DNA from 3 places in the Peribacillus sp. TH14 genome. Region 3 is predicted to be linked to each of the others. Evidence: riboswitches for the same ligand, from Rfam matches in the RefSeq annotation. Region 3 holds a riboswitch; each other region holds the start of a gene.
What was found. A riboswitch is a leader RNA that binds a small molecule or an ion and turns the genes downstream of it on or off. The one in region 3 is predicted to bind cyclic di-AMP.
Positions count from the first base shown of each region.

Region 1: another riboswitch for cyclic di-AMP. It lies ahead of JFU50_RS04925 (APC family permease); the one in region 3 lies ahead of JFU50_RS08535 (cation:dicarboxylate symporter family transporter).
Region 2: another riboswitch for cyclic di-AMP. It lies ahead of JFU50_RS13930 (TrkH family potassium uptake protein); the one in region 3 lies ahead of JFU50_RS08535 (cation:dicarboxylate symporter family transporter).

Region 1 is NZ_JAEKEK010000001.1:980,635-982,910, reverse strand. Features, by position in the region: gene JFU50_RS04930 (hypothetical protein) at 251-391, opposite strand; cyclic di-AMP (ydaO/yuaA leader) riboswitch at 548-691, shown strand; gene JFU50_RS04925 (APC family permease) at 843-2,276, shown strand, end outside.
Region 2 is NZ_JAEKEK010000001.1:2,856,423-2,858,698, forward strand. Features, by position in the region: gene JFU50_RS13930 (TrkH family potassium uptake protein) at 1-1,207, opposite strand, end outside; cyclic di-AMP (ydaO/yuaA leader) riboswitch at 1,550-1,692, opposite strand; gene JFU50_RS13935 (hypothetical protein) at 1,994-2,212, shown strand.
Region 3 is NZ_JAEKEK010000001.1:1,762,562-1,764,837, reverse strand. Features, by position in the region: gene JFU50_RS08540 (efflux RND transporter periplasmic adaptor subunit) at 1-806, shown strand, start outside; cyclic di-AMP (ydaO/yuaA leader) riboswitch at 1,017-1,164, shown strand; gene JFU50_RS08535 (cation:dicarboxylate symporter family transporter) at 1,337-2,276, shown strand, end outside.

The DNA.
Region 1 (2,276 bases), 780 kb from region 3:
CTCAACTAAAAATAAAGTTTTCTCTATAAGTTGAGTATAGAAAAATTACAAATCGTGAGAGCGTATTTTGAGCTGATAAGAAACCACAAAGAGGAGAGAAGTACAAATGGTAGTTCCTAATTTACTGGTAATAAACAGGTGAGGAATTAAAGGTGTCTAGTGTGAAAAAACTCTGGGTGAGAGGAATCCAGAGTTTTTTTTTGGGATATTCAGAAAGAAATTTCCTTTTGTTAATAAATAAGAGATGTATTCAGCTTCGTTCTTCCCTATCTCTATTTTGGTGCGGATCATTTTTTTCCATTGTAGGACCACCATATTGTTCGTTAATTTCTTTAACCACTTGATCTAAAAATTCATCAGATATTATTGGGTTATCATTTTTTTTTGGCATGTAATTCTCTTCTATCCTTTCTTGGTACCATGCGTCTTAATCACTAATGAAGTATTCGTTAACAACATAACCTCTCTAAGAAAAAATTATTCTTTTTGTTTGCAAATTTTTCATTTACTTTTCCGAATCACGGGAGTATGATATCAACAGTTTCATATTTCTAAATCGCTGAAACCTTATGGTACGGGGGAACCGTTATTAGGATTGTTTTACAATCCAAGGGGTGAATCCTTTCTAGGTAGGGCTACTCAAAGGTCCGAATCCGACAGCTAACCTCGTAAGCGTTATATGAGAAGGAAGGTGGAGCTTGTGAGACAAAAAAATGATGTCTGCAGGTCTATTTAACTATGACTTGTGGGCATTTTTCTATTTTATTCTTGTTTTTTTCGTAAAGTTTTTTTCATATAACTGGGCAAAATAAACTTAATTTGAAAAATGGCGGTGATTTCTAGTGTTATCTTCTATAAAGAGGTTCTTAATAGGCCGGCCTCTAAAATCTACTGCATTAGGTGACCAAAAGCTTAACAAAACAAAAGCTTTGGCCATATTATCTTCTGATGCTTTGTCTTCCGTTGCATATGGCCCGGAACAAATTTTAATTGTTTTAATTACAGTGGGTGCCGCAGCATTTTGGTATTCCATTCCTATCGCCATTGGTGTATTGATTCTGTTAATGGCTTTAATCTTGTCCTATAGACAAATTATCTTTGCTTATCCTCATGGCGGGGGAGCATACGTGGTTTCAAAAAACAATTTGGGTGTAAATCCTGGGCTGATAGCTGGAGGATCTTTGTTAGTCGACTATATCCTAACTGTGGCTGTAAGTGTTTCTGCGGGTACAGATGCCATCACATCTGCTTTTCCCAGCCTACATTCATATAATGTCGTTATTGCTATAATTTTTGTAATTCTTCTTACCATCCTTAACCTAAGAGGGGTAACAGAGTCGGCTTCCGTATTAGCCTATCCAGTGTATCTTTTCGTTTTAGCGTTATTCATTCTGATTGGTGTAGGTGTATACAAAATTTTGACTGGTGAAGTTTCCCCTGACTTACATGCATCAATCGGAACACCAGTAGCAGGGATCAGTTTATTTATACTTCTAAGAGCTTTTGCATCAGGTAGCTCTGCATTAACAGGAGTTGAAGCGATTTCCAATGCGATTCCAAACTTTAAAAATCCAGCGCCTAATAATGCTGCAAAAACATTAATAGCAATGGGTTCCTTACTTGCTGTGTTATTTACGGGTATTGTATTCTTAGCCTATTATTTAAGCATTGTTCCTAGCGCAGAGGTAACTGTTGTTTCACAAATTGCTGAAGAGATATTTGGACGCAACTTTATGTATTTCTTTATCCAAGGAACGACAGCATTAATATTAATTCTTGCTGCCAACACTGGCTATTCTGCTTTCCCTTTGCTTGCGGTAAATCTTGCAAAGGATAAATTCATACCAAGGGCGTTTACAATTAGAGGAGACCGATTAGGATATTCCAATGGAATTATCATACTAGGACTTGCATCAATCATCTTAATAATCGCATTTGGAGGACATACAGAAAATCTTATTCCACTTTATGCGGTAGGGGTATTTATTCCATTTACGTTGTCTCAGTCCGGGATGATTGTTAAATGGATTCGCGAAAAGCCAAAAGGATGGATGATGAAATTAACCATTAATTCAATTGGTGCCATTATTAGCTTTATCGTCACGATGATATTCTTTTTAACCAAATTTACTCAGGTTTGGCCTGTTTTGATTTTTTTACCTATCATCATTGTTATTTTTCATCGAATTAGAAAGCATTATGAAGCAGTTGGTGACCAACTTAGGATTACAACTTGTGAGCCTATATTACCAATAGAAGGGAATATTATTATTGTA
Region 2 (2,276 bases), 1.1 Mb from region 3:
ATTCAGGGGTTAATCCCATTGAGAGACCCACGGTAGCAAATGCTGAAGTGGCTTCAAATAAAACCGTCAAGAAATCACTTCCGGTTTCTGTAATAGTCAGCAGAATGGTGATGGTTGAAACGATAAATATCCCGATGGAGGTAACGGATAATGCTTTAAATATCGTTTCATTCACAATACGGTGCCGAAACAATACCACATCTTCTTTTCCTTTAATCTGTGACCAAACCGTTCCAATCAGCGTCGCTAATGTGGTGGTTTTAATCCCACCGCCAGTCGATCCCGGTGAAGCCCCAACAAACATCAAGAAAATGATCAACAGCAATGTGGGTTGTGTTAAATCAGGGATATTCAATGTATTAGAACCTGCTGTCCTCGGAGTAACGGATTGAAACAAAGAAGCCAACGTTTTCCCCATGAAAGATAAAGGCTGCAATGTTTTGGCATTTCCAAATTCAAATATAAAGATTAAAATGGCCCCTCCAATTGTAAGGATTAAGCTAGCCATCAGTACAACCTTCGTATGTACAGACAAACGATGGGTATCACGGTATTCGTAAATTTCATTCATCACGATAAATCCTATACCGCCTAATGTGATCAGGGAAGCGACTGTAAGGGTTACGAAAGGATCTGATGCATAAGTAGTCAAGCTCCTAAACCCTCCCATTAAGTCAAAGCCCGCATTATTGAAATTGGAAATCGAATGAAAAAGGCCGTAATAGATTGCTCTGCCTATTGGCATGTCAAAAGAAAAGCGAATCGATAGTATAACGGCACCTGAAATTTCAATAATGGCAGTGTAAATTAAAATCCTTTTTACTAACTTAACTACACCTGCCATAGATAAATTATTTAAAGACTCCTGCAAGACTAACCGGCCTTTTAAAGAAATTCTTTTGCCTAATAAGAAAAAGAAAAGCGTCGCAAATGACATAAACCCCAAGCCGCCTATTTGAATGAGTGATAAAATGACCAACTCTCCAAATGTTGTAAAAGTGGTTCCCGTATCTACTACGACAAGCCCTGTTACACATGTAGCAGAGGTTGAGGTAAATAAAGCATTTAGAAAAGAAAGACCATTCCCATTTTCAGTGGAAATCGGCAGGGTTAATAAATAGGCTCCAACAAGTATCAGGAAGGCAAAGCCAAGTACAAGAATTTTTGGCGGATCTAACAAATCTTTTGCTTTTATCAAATTGATCATCCTTACCCTGTTAATGAATTAGCAACCTACTAACAAACGTAATATATCCACAGATAACCAACCATTATCCAGTGATAGGGTTAGTATTTCGCTCGTACTGCATTCCATTCGTCATCCATCTAGATAAACAATCAATAGACCAAGTTCCTTTTGCTATACATGCGCCCATTCTGCACAAGCCCTTTTATTTGTGAAAAAAGGTATTCATTATCCTTAATCAAGCTTAGGTAATTCTCTTTGGAAATCCTTTTTTAAAGCATAATAAAAAGACCTACATAACATCTGGCTGCTATTTTGTTACAGAAAAGCAAACAAAAAAGCCCCTGAAATAGGCGGTCTTATGACCTCCTTCGCTTTAGCCGACGAAGTTAGCTGACGGGTAGGATGGCGAAAGAGCTGATCTCATCCTTTCTGCAAGGCAGAATTAACCCCAAATGATTGGTTCCTCCGTAATCAATTTACTTGAGTTTAGGCCGAAATGCATTAAATTGATAAACGTATTCTACTCCCATCATTTACTAGTTGTAAACCCCTAAATTGTAAAAAAAATTTGCTAGAACAAAACAGAAAATTTACGTTTTTTTTACATATTAAAAACTTATTGACAAAAATTAGTTGGGACATTATGATAGGTTCGATAAATTTGAAAAATAACATCCAGTAATTTTATGTTTCTAATAAATAAATATATGGTATTTCCTTTTGGAATTAGATACAGAAAATCTCAAAGTTTATTGAATTCGTATTTTGAAATTTTAATACATTATATAAAAAAGGCGGGCAAGTATGGAGAAGACGTTTAATAGATATGTTGTTAACGCTACAGGTAAAGGTGGACAGACGTATTTAACTCAATGCCAGGATAAAGATGCACTAAGGAAATGGATAGCCGATCATGAGGATCAAATAATAATGAATGAGTTAAGGATAACAGATAAGAAAAAGAATCCATTGATAAATTTTTTTTCAAAGGTAATTTCATCTGAATCCATAGGTCCTTATTAACTGGATCATGCAAATAATTGAACATTAAAAGATAGTAGAGGGTCAAGCATATTGAATAATAATT
Region 3 (2,276 bases):
TAAATATTGATATAACAACTACCTCTTCAGACTTGATTGAAAGTAATATTGAGCAAGAAATGTACAAGCTGGAACTTGAAAAAAACCGCTTGGAAGAAAAGGTTGTTATGCTGGATGCTCAATTAAGTTCAATTGAGGAGCAAAAAGTCGCGGTTGAGACGGCGAGTGAGGCTGATGGTGTTGTAAAAAATATCAATAAAAACCTGAATAATCCCATTATATCCATTGTTTCAACAAATGTGGCAATTGAAGGGGATTTCTCTGAAGAGGAGATGAAAAAAGCTGAAGTGGGCATGACTATAAAGGCAAGTTCCCCTGATTTAAAAAAGGCGTTGAACGGAACAATAGGTCGTATACATTCTTATCCAGAAGAGGAGCCATCACTAAAAAAAGATAACAGATTTCCATTTCAGGCATTGATTGAGCCAGGAGATGAAGAAACTAAACCTTTGTTGGTAGGGTCAAAAGTCAATCTTACTGTAATAACCAATGAGAAAGCGGGTGTACCCTCTATCCCTGTAGAGGCAGTACATCATAAAAAACAGCCGCATGTCTACAAATTGACTAAAAAAGGCTATGTGGATAAACACTATATTACAAAAGGGCTTAAAGCAGAAGGAAAGCAAGAACTCATAAAGGGACCGGCGGTAGGTGATGTTATTCTAATAGAACCGAATAGGATTGTGAAAAATCATTCTTATTTTGTTACTCCAATTCAGTTTGAGAAGGTGAAATCTGCTAGTTATAAAAAATTCACCACTCGGGAAAAGGTGAGGTATATATTACTGGGTATGTTAGAAAAATAATCCATTTTTTCATTATTCGAGAGAGGGGATATATCAATCAGTTTTATTGTTATTTATATATCCATATAACAAAATTAAGCAAAATAGAGAATGTGTTATTATAGGTAAAATAGTCACTAATACAGAATATTCAGACATTTGCAAAGGTTTTTTCTTAAAGGGACAAGAAAAAATATTTACAGAATAACATTTTTAGTATAATATTTTATTATTAAGTATTCGCTTAATCTTATTACAAGAACGGGGGACCCATTTTTGCGGATTTTTTTCGCTAGGGGTGAATTCAGAAATGAAAGGGCTTTTGTGTTTCCAATTCCTAACCCGACAGCTAACCTCGTCAGCGTCTTTAAGGGAACATGTGTGAATATTCACGCCTATAGGAAATCGACACATGAAGTGTCTTTTTTTTCGGCGTAAAGATAGAGTTTTTCAATAAAAGAAAAATTACTTTCTTTCTATTAGTATCTTGTTTCCCTTACCGAGACAAAATGTTTTTGCTTTAAAGACTTTATGGAAGGTGAGGAAAGTAAATGAAGAAATTTAAATTAAGTTTAGCTAGCCAAATTTTTATTGGTTTAATTCTAGGGATTATTGTTGGTGCCATTTTTTATGGTAATGCGACAGCCCAAAACTTTTTACAACCATTCGGAGACATTTTCCTACGAATGATTAAAATGATTGTAGTACCAATCATTGTGTCAAGTCTTATCGTTGCAGTTGCGGGTGTAGGTGATTTAAAAGCAGTAGGTAAACTAGGAGCTAAATCACTTTCATACTTTGTGGTGGTAACAATGATAGCGATTGCTGTTGGTCTAGTTTCCGCGAATATTATCCAGCCTGGTGCTGGTGTAAATATGAACAATCTAGAACAAACTGATATTTCTACCTATGTTGATACAGCAGAAACTAAGCAGCATGAATCTTTTGTGGATACAATTGTTCACATTGTGCCATCCAATCCAATTAAAGCTATGGTAGAAGGCGATATGCTAGCAATCATTTTCTTCTCTGTTTTGTTTGGACTTAGTATTGCGGCTATCGGTGAAAAAGGTAAACCTGTATTCCGTTTCTTCCAAGGTGCAGCAGAAGGAATGTTCTACTTAACTAATATGGTCATGAAATTTGCTCCTATCGGGGTATTTGCACTAATCGGTGTGACCATCTCCAAGTTCGGTTTGGAATCTTTAATTCCATTAGGTAAGTTAGCGCTTTCTGTATACGGAACAATGATTTTCTTTGTAATTGTCGTTCTGGGTCTTATTGCAAAATTTGTAGGGTTCAATATCTTTACGTTGATTAAGCTTCTAAAAGAGGAATTAATTCTTGCGTTCTCGACAGCAAGTTCAGAGGCAGTTCTTCCGAGAATCATGGAAAAAATGGAGAAAGCGGGATGTCCGAAGCATATTGCTACGTTTGTTATTCCGACAGGATACTCTTTTAACCTTGATGGTTCTACATTATATCAAGCGT